4 regions of the Pseudoalteromonas sp. ABE4_541 genome follow, and region 4 is predicted to be linked to each of the others. Evidence: predicted binding sites of a transcription regulator. Region 4 holds the regulator's gene; each other region holds the start of a gene.

Region 1 (3,177 bases), on a different contig from region 4:
CAACAGGCTCCGCTTCTTGCTCGGGGTACATGGGCGCATAGTATGGATCATCGCGCACCACATCACTATTTTGCGTTGACACACATCCTGCAAGTAAAGTGGTTACTAAAATGGCTAAGCTCAAATCACGCATACTGCCCCCTAAATCTTATAATTGCTGATTAATATAACTAAGCATTTCATCCACGGATGAAATTACTTTCGAGTTCATCTCGTAAACCCGTTGAGTTTCAATGAGATTGACCAACTCTTCGGTCACATTCACGTTCGAGGTTTCAAGCGCACCTTGGACAATAAGACCAAGACCGTCAACGCTCGGATTACCTTGCACCGGTGCACCGCTTACTGCCGTTTCTGTGTATAAGTTTTGACCCATCGGCTCCAAGCCCGCAGGATTAATAAAGTCGCTGATCACTAACTGACCGATCACGACATTCTCTGCTTGCCCTGCAACTGCAACTGATACTTCACCATCTTGAGAAATCGTAATGGACTTGGCATCATCTGGCACATTCATCTGCGGTTGCAGTGGGAAGCCGGCACCTGAGGTAACAACACGACCAGTTTCATCCGTCGTAAACTGACCATTTCGAGTGTAAGCCGTTGTGCCATCGGGCATTTGAATTTCGAAAAAACCAGGGCCTTGGATCATCCAATCCAGCGTATTTTCAGTACTAAGCATATTGCCTTGAGAAAAGTTTTTCTGGTTGGCAACCACTTTCGCACCGGCACCTAACATCAAGCCCGAGGGGAGTTCGGTGTCTTGCGACGAACGGCCGCCTGGTTGATTGATATTCTGATAAAGTAAATCTTCAAAAATAGCGCGACTCTTTTTATACCCGACGGTACTCGCGTTTGCTAAGTTGTTAGAAATAACCGCAATATCTGTTTGTTGCGCATCTAAGCCCGTTTTACTGATCCACAATGCTGGGTTCATAACAATTACCTCACTCGGTTAGACGATACGCAGCAAAGATACATGACGTTCGTCTATCTCTTCTGCGGTCTTCATTAATTTCATTTGCATTTCAAATTGACGCTGGTGGTTAATCAAATCCACCATCTCATGTACGGGGTTCACATTAGAGCGTTCTAATGTACCGCTCATAACACGAGCCGTTGGGGAGATTTCACAAAACCCACAAAGGCCATCAACCAATGCATCTTCTTTTGGACGAAACAGGCCATCATTGCCTTTTTCAAGCTGGCTGTTGTCTGCGTCAATAATTTTTAATCGGTCGACAACTTCCATAAAGTTAGCAGGTGCGCCTTGTGGGCGAACTTGGATAGAGCCATCATCACTAAATACCACTTTATCTACTGGGATAGGCAATATAATCGGCCCCCCCTCGCCAATAAGTTGACGCCCATGGCTGGTGATCAAAGCGCCGTCCGAACGAATGTTTAAATTACCCACCTTGGTGTACGCTTCATTGCCACTTTCGTCCATAACACTGATCCAAGATTCTTGAGATACTGAAATATCTAAATCTCTCGCAGTCTCCATAATTGGCCCGGAGGTCAAATTAGTCCCAGGACGTTCCTGCATAGCAAACACGCGAGTCGGTAAACCTTCACCAAATGCCTGCATTGAACGCGCTTGGGCAAAATCGGCTTTAAAACCGACGGTATTTGAGTTGGCTAAGTTATTAGCTTTAATAGCAACGCCACGCAAATTTTGTTTTGCGCCAGACATTGCAACATAGAGCATTTTATCCATAACACTAACCTTACTAATAAATTCATCTAATCAATAAAAGCAATAATAGTGCCAACAAATAAATGACGCTGTTCAAGTGAGGAAAGGCATATAAAAAAGGCCGCATGATGCGGCCTTGGAAGCAAATATCTAATTATCGGATCTGTAGGATATTTTGTTGCAATGTTGAGTTTACTTCCAGCGCTCGAGAGTTTGCTTGGAAATTACGCTGAGCACTGATCAAATCTACAAGTTCATTGGTCAAGTTAACATTCGACTGCTCAAGCGATGAAGAGTTAATGCTACCTAATGTACCTGAGCCCGGCTCACCCGCAATTGGCTCGCCCGATGTTAAACTCTTCTTCCATGCAGTATTACCCACTGGTGATAAACCTTGCGAATTGGAAAAACGCACCATCGCTACTTGGCCCAAGTAAGTTGAATCACCGTTACTATATGCCGCGATGATTTTACCATCAGAACCAATGTCAATACTTGATAGACGGCCAACCGTTGCACCATCCTGTTCAAGCGCTTTGACTTCAAAACGGCTGGCATATTGAGTCGGCAATTTGTTGGTGGTGTTTGCTTCATCACGCCAGTTCATAGTGATATTATTCGGGAACGTAGCACCGTTGGTCAGTAACCCTGATAAGCCATTAGGCGGCGCTGATGGACCAGTAATTGTTAATGGATCAAACGTTGTGCCCGTATTATTAACTGTCGCAGCAGGCGGTATCGTTGTTGTCGCTGGTAGACCGCTTGCGTCAAAACCAAAAGTCGTTAGCGGCGCGTATGGTGCGGTGTTTGCTGCACCTGTATTAGTAAACGGTTGACTGTCTAGTGTGCCATAAACATCCCACGTATTTGCCGCTGATTTTCTAAAAAATAACTGGACGACATGAGGTTCACCTAACGAGTCATATACTGTTGTCGAAGTAGATGAGTTATAGGATGCCGATTGTGTTGGATCAAACGGAATTGAGGGTACTTGCTCACGAGAGTCAACATTAAACGAGTTGTAAATTGTTGATGTAGCGCGCGGTGAACCCGAAGCATCAGGGATTTGTAACGCGGTTGAAGTACTCAAACTTACTGAAGTTGTATCTCCTGTAGAGGGGTCTACAGGGAAACCTTGCAAGAAGTTACCTTGCGCATCGACGATAAAATTGTCTTTGTTCAGCTTAAAAGCACCTGCACGGGTATAGGTATAATCTTGTGAGCCAAACTCTTCACTCATTGCAAAATAGCCATCACCCGTAATCGCTAAATCTAGCGAGTTTTGCGTGAACTTCAAAGACCCTTGGTGAAATTGTTGCGCCACCATCGTCGTTTGCGTACCATCGCCGGCTTTCGTTTTACTGGAACTAAAAACAGATGCCGCGTAAACGTCAGCGAACTCAGCACGTGACTCTTTAAAACCTGTTGTATTCACGTTTGCAATGTTATTTGCCGTTACATCTAGGTCTTTTTGAGCT
Region 2 (3,177 bases), on a different contig from region 4:
TGAAGGCGTTGGACGATGGCTCCTTAGATCAATGCCAGCAACGTCGTATTCACCCAATGATTTGGTCGCCACTGGCGGGTGGCAAGCTGTTTGATAAAAAAGATGCCAAGGCCAAACGCTTACGCGCCGTGCTGGAAGAGGTTGCAAACGAAGCGTCAGCAAGTTCTATTGATCAGATTGCCTATGCTTGGCTCAATCGTATGCCAAGCCAGCCCTCCGTGGTGTTGGGAACGGGCAATATTGAACGTGTGAAAGCCGCTGTTGAATCGCAACATATCAACCTTTCGCGTGAGCAGTGGTATCGCATCTGGCAAGGTTCAACTGGACACAGTGTGCCATAACTCAAATGATAAAAGGGCCTTTCGGCCCTTGATTTGCAGCAAGTATCAAAGATCTTTTTGGTTATAAGGTAAAGTCTAGCCCGTAACTGACATAGACCTGTAAGTCATCGTCACTATCTAAATCTGTAGTTAACAAAGCGAACGTGAAACCAGACTTGCTTAAGCTAATACTGTAATCCATATAAGCATCATCTTGTGAGGTCCATTCATGTATGGTGTCGCCACTAGAGCGCCCAATGTGTAAAGCGAGCTCTGTGTCATTGAGGATGGTAAAGCTGGCATTGAGCTCCAAATACAGCATGTCTTCCTCAGTGCTGGAATCATCCTGAGCGTGAAGTAAGTGGCTGGCTTTAACGCTTAGCCACTGCCAACTCAGCTCTGCGTACAGTTCACCAAAATCGCTGTCGGCGCTGGTACCAGGGTAGGCGTAATAAATATAACCAACATCATAATCAAAATGGTCAGTGGCACCCTTAAAGCCAGTATAAAAATCTAATTCGTGGCTCGCATCATCACCAAAATCGACATTGGATACCCAAGTACCTGCGTAAAAACCGCTTTCGCTGCTGTAGTCTAAGCCGCCCGACACCGCTGCGCTATCGTCGGTTTGTGTGAGTCCTCGCCAATGGTAATTGGAACTTACAGCGACATTGCCAGTGACCTCTGCATAAGCATGAAGAGATGAAAAACTAAGACAAACGAAAGTGAGTAAAGAAAGTGTTTTTTTCATTGTATTTCCTATGAGCACTGAGTCGACTATGAATATAGCAACGGCTGAGCCAACAGTGAGCTAAAAAGGAATTCATTATTCAATGCAATGATATATATGAATTTTTTTAATGTTATCGATGGGCTGGTAGCGTGTGTGAGGAAAAGTTATGCACTGAACTGGTGCGTCTTGAATGAAATTTGCACATGTACCTATCACGACACATGTGCAAAAGGAGACAAAATGTAGGCTTAGCCGAAAATAGTGCGCATAAGTGAAATGGTTTCATCCACACTGCGGCCTTTTTCCACTTCCGCCACAATAGAATCGCGCTTAGCACGAATGTGCTCAGGAATAGACTCATCGCTGAGCGCTCTATCAACTAGAATTTCAGCCGACTCTTTACCGCGACGTACCGTTTTAGTACCGCCACTGCTGGTGGTGCGTTTAGGCTTGTTCAATAACTTTAAGTAGTTTGAGTTTTCAGCGGTATCTTTGTCGGCATAGTAAAACCAACAAGGTAAGAGCGCTTTAATTTCAACTAATTGCTGCTCAAACTCATTCGCTGGGGTGGGCATGGCAAACCAAGGCATGCTTTTTATGCTCATCACCACATCTTGCCAGTAACGCTCAAAATCACGATTGCTCAGCTTGGTCACACCCAGTGCGGAGCATAAGGCATCTAGCTTACTGTTACTAAGCGGTGTAAACACATCGGGGCGGCGCATTGCCAATAAACGAGTTGCAGGCGCGAGCGTTGGCTTTTCATCGCTGCCGTTAAAGGCCATAAAGTAAGCAACCATAAATTGTTGATAATCTTGCTCGCTCACGTCACCTTCGGCTGGAATGTGCGCTAAGGCATCATCAAATGCACCCGGTAGGTCGGCCAAGAGTTGGTGAAAGCCTTTGGCATTTTTTGTAGAGCTAAACCACTCAACGTCAAAGTTGTACACGCTTGGATCAAGTGATGCGGCATGCTTACCACTAAATGCCAAGCGATCTTCAACTATCATCTCTTTCAGTGGTGTTGCGCGCTTGTCAGCAAGATAGCTGATGAGCTTGAGTTGCTCTTCAAGGGCTAATACTTCTTTGTGCTGTTCAACAAAACCGGCTAATACAGGCCAAGGCGTAATACGCAGGGTTTTAAGTTGTAAAAAGCTAATGGCATTGCTGAGTAAATCTTGTAGCTTCTTAACCGTAGGTAGTTGGTGGTCGTCCAGTAAATCAAAGTTAATGCGGTTTTTGGCCACATCTAATAACTCATAACACCACAATAAAAAGTCTTCTGGGTGGTTCTCTACTTTCACCGCCATCAGGTTTAAACTGATCTCTGTCGCTTGTTTCAAAATGTTTTGATAAATTTGGCTTTCTTGTTCGCCTAAAGCCATTTTCGACGGGGAAATGAGCAACTTCTTCATGCCGGTTTGAGTCTCCACACACTTACTTAAAATTCATAACAAAAGTTTAGCCAATGTCAGATAAAACTGACAAGGGCCGGCGATCATACCTAAGTATTGAAAAGTTACAATCTGAACAGCCGTTATTTTGTGTGAAAATATGACAACACACTGGCTACTTGCGCCATAGCGTGTTGCTTAAAGTTTTCTTATCAATAGACATGAATTTAACGCGCAGCAACGCTACTATATGTAGCATTAGCTTTTATTATCAGTCATTAAGGAATTGATATGAAAACCGTCGTGAAGGTTTTGAGTGGATTTATTTTAGTGGTGTTGGCCTTAGTGCTTGCCGTGCCTTTTCTTATTCCCACAGAGCGCGTGATTGCTGAGCTGTCTGAGCAGGTTGAGAGTAATACGGGTCGTCAACTCAAAGTACTGGGTGCCAGTGAGTTGTCGGTTTTACCTAGTTTAAAAATAGAACTCAACGATGTGCATTTTTCAAATATGCCCACGGGTAGTCGCAAAGAGATGATAAGCATGCAGGCTTTGGAGGTGTATATTCCGTGGTTATCCATCCTTGGTGGCGAAGCAAAATTAGAAAAGTTTGTAATTCGTGAACCCAATATCTTGCTCGAGACTGATAAAAACGGCGTGGCCAACTGGCAAATATTACCAACCAGCAAAACCGCGCCAAGCAACCCCACTGAGCCTTCAGCACCGGCAAAGC
Region 3 (3,177 bases), on a different contig from region 4:
ATCCCGTGCGACGCCATTCGATATAGGTTTAATTTTGTAAAACATAAAGTTGTAAGGAATAGCTAATGCAGTTTTCAACGCCACGTTTGGCGATGCGTTTAATGGCCATGACAGATTTGCAGGCGAGTTATGCGCATCGTAGCTGCCCACAAACATCACGTTATATTGGTCAACCACTGACTCTAGAGCAAGCTCGTGTCCGTTTAGAAGAAGGCTGTAAGCCTTGGATTGGTGAAGAGCATCAGCGACTTGCGTTGGCTATTACCTTGCGTGGTGAAGGTAAGTTGATAGGGGAATTGATGTTTAAGTACGTGAATAAAGAGAGTTTGGTTGGTGAAATTGGATATCGATTACACAAAGACTACATGGGCCAAGGATTCGCGTTTGAAGCCGTGAGTGCTTTTGTTGAAACACTATTTGAAACGCAAGCAGTCATGAAAATAACAGCGTTATGTGCCACCGACAACACCGCCTCTTGGAAGTTGATGGAAAAATTAGGCATGCAGCGCGAGGGGCTGTTACGCGCTCATTTCTTACTAGAACAACAAAGAGTCGATGCATACAGCTATGGTTTATGTCGATAATAGAGTGAGCAAAAGAAAGGGGAGCAAGCTCCCCTAAATATTAAGGCTTAATAGTGTTTCCCTTCATCGAACAGGGACTTTAGACCATCGGCAAATTGCTTCATTTTTTCTTGCATGGTTTTTTTCATCGTGATCTCAATACTGCCACTGAACACATGACCCTGAATTGTTATTTTAGGACGCTGTGCCGTTGAAGAGTTACTTGAAAGCTGAGTTCGGTTGGTGCCCACATAACCCATAATATTGGTGGTATTGGTAACAACATCAATGTTCTCTGGTACGATGATTTCACCACTACCCAAAACGCATTTGACGTAAATGGTCACCTCGGGATGGGTAAAAATGGCATTCCTAAAATCTAGCTCAATGCTACCTAAGTAATTCGTCAGGTGTATTTCTTTAGGCACAATCCATTCGCCGCTGCGATGATCCGAACTTAAAATGGAGGTGATCTGTAAATTCTGAGTGTTATCCGATGAAGCGGTGAATTTAGGCTGCATACGCGCTTGTTTTTCACTGTGATAGCGGGGATCTGATTGTAGCGGTAAGTCGGCGACCAGAGTTTGTAGCTGATTTTGATCATCGATGCTGTAAGCTTTGTCGAGTCTACGCTCGAACGCATCAGCTGATAGCTCCGCGTGGCTATAGTTTAAAATCAGTTGATCGATTACTTCTTCTCTTACAGTTTCCAGTGGTCTGTCACTCAAAGGCACGGTCATTACGCTATTCCCTGTTGATTATTCTATTTGTAATAAATCATAGCAATTACTGAACCAACTATTTAGTTGTTCTAAATCAAACGCTTGTATTTCTCTTGATAAAGGAGGGTTGTAAAAGTTGCTACTTATTAGCTAAATAGAGTAAGTTTTGGTCAGCAATGCATGGGCGTGAACAGCGCCTTACGGCGCTGTTCTGTCCAGGTTTTAAAGTGCTTTAAAGCGAATAGCAGTACCACCGCTGGTGGCTAGATTAAGCGTTAAAGAGTCTTTTGCGGTTACAACACGCTTAACTATATCGAGATCGTATGGGTTATTTTTCCATTCGGCCTTTTTACCATCTTGATAAATTTGTGCCTCAAAACGTTGGTTTGGCTCTAAAAAGTCGAGTTTTACGGTGATGCTGCGAGCTTGCTCATCGCTTATTGCACCTAAGAACCAATCGTTACCAGAGTAATGTTTATGCTTTTTCTCTTTGCGTGCGAATACGACGTAGTCACCCACTTCACCTGCCAAGGCGATACTTTTTTCCCAATCAGTAGGCACGTCTTTGATGAATTGAAATGCAGCCGGTTTAGCCAAATAGTTTTCAGGTAAGTCTGCCGCCATCTGAATTGGGCTGTATAACACGACATACAGTGCAAGTTGTTTCGCTAAAGTGGTTTGTGGGCGGTTGGTTTTATCGCCTAAACCATTAAAACTCATATCAAAAATACCTGGTGTAAAGTCCATGGGTCCCGATAGCATACGCGTAAATGCAAGCATTGGCGTGTGCTCTGGTGGATTAGGGGGAGTGCCCCATGCGTTAAACTCTTGGCCGCGAGCACCTTCTCGGCTTAACCAGTTAGGATACGTGCGACGTAGTCCAGTATCTTTGATGGGCTCATGGGTATTGATGCTGATCTTGTATTTTGCAGCAAGTTTGACATTGTCTAAGTACTCGTTTGCCATAAACTGTCCATCATGCCATTCAAAGCGTGCAAAGCCTCGTTCATCAATGCGCTTGATGTTACCGCCATCCGCGACATAGCCTGTTTTGACTTGTCGCACATTGGCTTTTTCATAAAGTGCAAAAGCGTCTGCCATTTGTTTTCGATAGTTACTGACATTGCCAGAAGTTTCGTGGTGGCCAATTAAGCGAGCCCCAACTTTTTTGCCGTGTTCACTGATGGCGTTCATATCAAAATCAGGATAGGCCTCGGTGAAGCTAAATACATCGCCATTAAAGAACCAATCGCCATCCCAGCCAGTGTTCCAGCCTTCGACTAATACACCATCAAAGCCATGCTCTGCGGCAAAGCTTAAATAGGCTTTTGTTTGTTCTGTGGTCGCGCCATGTTTTTCACCGCTACCCCAAGTATTTTTGCCGATGTGCATGCCCCACCAAATGCCCAAATATTTGCCTGGTTCAACCCAAGATATATCACCGAGTTTGTTTGGTTCGTTCAGGTTTAAAATTAAATGGGAGTTAAGTAAATCGATGGCTTGGTCGCCAATTTGTATGGTGCGCCAAGGCGTTTTAAATTGACCATTGGTTTTGACACGAATGCCATCTGACCAAGGGGTTAAATCGGCCATAAACGTACCAGGGCGGCGTTGGTTTAACGTCATAGCCGCATAATCAACTAGCGCGGCTTCATGCACGCTGATGTGAACACCATCAGCATTCTTGATGGTAAAAGGAGTATGAACATGATTTGCTTGCTGAAGAGGGGTTGTATTGTAAGTATATTCATAACGATTCCAACCACGTGCAGGGATCCACCAAGCGGTGCTGTTGTGGCTGTCAGCAAAGTTAAATTCGGTTAGTTCTTTGGTGATGAAAAGCGCGTGAGGCTGGTTTACTTCATAGCGAAAGCCTAAACCATCGTTAAATA
Region 4 (3,177 bases):
ATAATAGCCTAGATCTTCAAGTACACGTAGCGCCACTGATTTTCCTGAACCAGAGCGGCCACTGACAATGATTAATTCCATAATGCTTCTCTTAGTTACCTAGTGTGCTGAAGCAATAATCTCATAAAGTTCATCATCATTGCTAGCGTTCCTTAGCTGTTTACAAAACTCTTTATCGTTGAGCTTGTCTGCAATTTCAGCCAACGTTTTAAGATGTTGTTGGTTATCGCCTTCAGGCACAATGAGCGCGAGAAAAATATCTACGGGCCTATTATCAATCGCATCGAATGGAATACCTTGCTGGTTGACTAACAGCATTGCTGTTACTTGTTCAATACCTGCCATTCTGCCATGAGGGATTGCGATCCCTTTGCCGATCCCTGTACTGCCCAACTTTTCTCTGGTCATTAATGCGTTCAAAATATCGTGCTGATTTAGTTGAGGCAACTGCTCATGCGCCAGTTCACTGATATATTCAAGTACACGTTTTTTGCTATTAAAAAGGACCGCAGCTTTACTGCAGTCCTTGTTTATAATCGAGCTTAGTTTCATGATTAGTGTCGAGTAAGCTTCTCTTTGTGTTTGATCACTTGACGATCTAGCTTATCAATAAGCCCGTCGATCGCCGCGTACATATCCTGATGTTCTGTTGAAGCAAATAATTCTCCACCATTTACGTGCAAGGTGGCTTCGGCCTTTTGGACCAGCTTTTCAACATCTAAGATCACATGTACATTATTGATGTGATCAAAATGCCTTTCTAGCTTCGCAAACTTGTTGTTGACATAGTCTCTTAATGAATCAGTGATTTCTACATGACGACCAGTTAAATTTAGTTGCATAAGCATTTTCCTTCTTTAGTAATACGTCTAAATCAAGCTTTTACGCTGGTTAGACGGTGGAATGGCTAACGACTCCCGATATTTTGCTATGGTGCGTCGGGCCACCTTAATTCCTTGCTCTGCTAATATGTCTGCTATTTTGCTATCGCTCAGCGGCTTGGCTGTATTTTCAGCAGCTATTAACTTTTTGATAAGCGCTCGAATCGCTGTTGATGAGCACTCACCTCCGTTTTCGGTACTTACATGGCTAGAGAAGAAATACTTCAGCTCAAAAATGCCCCTAGGTGTGTGCATGTATTTTTGTGTTGTTACGCGAGAGATAGTTGATTCGTGCATTTCGACCATCTCTGCAACATCGTTTAACACCATAGGTCGCATTGCTTCAGGGCCATGCTCAAAGAATGCCTGTTGTTGTTGCACAATGCAATTGGTAACTTTCATTAAAGTTTCATTTCTGCTCTCTAAGCTTTTAATAAACCATTTAGCTTCTTGTAAATGCGAGCGGATAAACTGACTATCTGAGCTTGATTTTACAGAGCGAGACATGGAGGCATAGTGGTCATTAACGCGAATTTTTGGCATGCATTCTGGGTTGAGCTCCACCACCCAGCGACCTTTCATTTTTTTCACGGATACGTCAGGAATGACGTACTCAGACTCTTCTCGAATGATACTGGCTGCTGGTTTTGGGTTTAAGCTGTGAATGAGTGTCATGACTTCTTTTAACTCGGCTTCTTTAAGCTTTGTTTTTTTCATCAACGTTCGATAATCACGGCTAGCGAGCAAATCTATGTGCTCGTTTAGAATCATTTTTGTTTCATTCAGCCAAGGAGTTGTCTTTTGGTCAAATTGGTTGAGCTGAATACACAAACATTCTTGCAGGTTGCGCGCACCAATCCCGACAGGGTCAAATAATTGAATGCGTTTAAGTACGGCTTCAACTTCATCAAGTTCTATGGGCTCACCAGAATGACCATCATTAATGCTGTCGAGTATTTCTTCGGTGCTTAAGGTTAATGTCCCGTTATCATCAATGGCCTCAACGATAGCCACTGCGATACCATGGTCAATAGGGCTAAATGGCGTTAATTCTAACTGCCACATAAGGTATTCATGCAAGGTTTCGGTGGTTTCACCTTGATAAATTGTTTCATCTTCAGGCATTGGGCCACTGCTAGCGGCTGGTGCCGCACTCATGTATTCGTCCCAAGTGACATCCATAGCCAATTCATCACTAACGGTATCTTTACTTAATGCCGCATCAGAGTCCATTTCATAATCGCTTACCGACTCACTGTCTAGGCCATCGTTATGCCCATCATCTTGGCTGTTATCTTTACCGTTTTTTTCTTGTAACGAGGTATCGAGATCCGCGTCAGATTCTTCTACTTCCAAAAGAGGATTACTGTCCAGTGCTTCTTGGATTTCCTGCTGAAGATCTAGCGTACTTAACTGCAACAGACGTATTGCCTGCTGTAGTTGTGGTGTCATGGTAAGTTGCTGCCCCATGCGCAGCTGTAACGATTGCCTCATGTACCTTTAACAATCCTTCTAATCTCTATTATTATTGTGACCTAGAATGTTTTAACTATAGCCTGAATTGCTCACCAAGGTAGACATCTCGCACGGTTTGATCCGCCAAAACATGCTCTGGCGTGCCCGAGGCGATAAGCTCACCATGTGATACAATATAAGCTTTTTCACATACATCAAGGGTTTCCCGAACATTGTGGTCGGTGATTAGTACACCAATGCCACGATTTTTTAAATGTTCGATAATTTTCTTTATATCTAACACTGAAATTGGATCAACACCAGCAAAAGGCTCATCTAATAGGATAAATTTAGGATTTGCGGCTAAAGCGCGAGCAATTTCTACTCTGCGACGCTCACCACCAGACAGAGCCATACCTAAACTATCTCTAATGTGTTGAATATTAAACTCATCTAACAACTCGTTCACTATTTGCTCGCGTGCTTCTTTATTAAGCGAGTTACGAGTTTCTAAAATAGCCATGAGATTTTGATAAACGGTTAGCTTTCTAAAAATGGATGACTCTTGAGGAAGATAGCCAATTCCAAGTCGAGCACGGTTGTGCATCGGCAGTAAGGTGATGTCGTGGTCATTGATGCATACAGAGCCATGATCGCTGGGTACTAATCCAACGATCATATAAAAGCTCGTTGTTTTTCCTGCACCATTTGGACCGAGCAGCCCAACAATGCTACCAGCTTCAACACTTAGGCTTACATTTTTAACGACCTGTCGCCCTTTATAGCTTTTTGCTAAAGCAGTTGCTGTTAACACGCTCATGCTTAATTACCTTTGCCTGTT

Evidence for each region. Region 4 encodes sigma-54, which starts transcription at its own class of promoters, with help from an activator protein. Its sites were predicted from a motif close to GTTGGCACGNNNNTNGNNT; they were not measured.
Region 1: the regulator sigma-54 is predicted to act here: its motif matches at 1,758-1,776, upstream of ACW689_RS00955 (flagellar basal body rod protein FlgF).
Region 2: the regulator sigma-54 is predicted to act here: its motif matches at 1,107-1,125, upstream of ACW689_RS19365 (TorF family putative porin).
Region 3: the regulator sigma-54 is predicted to act here: its motif matches at 1,344-1,362, upstream of ACW689_RS18810 (LiaF domain-containing protein).

What each region holds. Positions count from the first base shown of each region.
Region 1 covers NZ_JBSVEM010000001.1:195,948-199,124, reverse strand. Annotated here, with positions in the region: gene flgH (flagellar basal body L-ring protein FlgH) at 1-133, opposite strand, end outside; gene flgG (flagellar basal-body rod protein FlgG) at 149-937, opposite strand; gene ACW689_RS00955 (flagellar basal body rod protein FlgF) at 956-1,720, opposite strand; gene flgE (flagellar hook protein FlgE) at 1,854-3,177, opposite strand, start outside.
Region 2 covers NZ_JBSVEM010000026.1:38,359-41,535, forward strand. Annotated here, with positions in the region: gene ACW689_RS19360 (aldo/keto reductase) at 1-341, shown strand, start outside; gene ACW689_RS19365 (TorF family putative porin) at 403-1,071, opposite strand; gene ACW689_RS19370 (hypothetical protein) at 1,302-2,468, opposite strand; gene ACW689_RS19375 (AsmA family protein) at 2,739-3,177, shown strand, end outside.
Region 3 covers NZ_JBSVEM010000024.1:57,535-60,711, reverse strand. Annotated here, with positions in the region: gene ACW689_RS18820 (MFS transporter) at 1-66, shown strand, start outside; gene ACW689_RS18815 (GNAT family N-acetyltransferase) at 66-584, shown strand; gene ACW689_RS18810 (LiaF domain-containing protein) at 632-1,303, opposite strand; gene ACW689_RS18805 (glycoside hydrolase family 97 protein) at 1,508-3,177, opposite strand, start outside.
Region 4 covers NZ_JBSVEM010000015.1:26,565-29,741, forward strand. Annotated here, with positions in the region: gene rapZ (RNase adapter RapZ) at 1-81, opposite strand, end outside; gene ptsN (PTS IIA-like nitrogen regulatory protein PtsN) at 100-552, opposite strand; gene hpf (ribosome hibernation promoting factor) at 555-842, opposite strand; gene ACW689_RS14640 (RNA polymerase factor sigma-54) at 870-2,375, opposite strand; gene lptB (LPS export ABC transporter ATP-binding protein) at 2,431-3,156, opposite strand; gene lptA (lipopolysaccharide transport periplasmic protein LptA) at 3,159-3,177, opposite strand, start outside.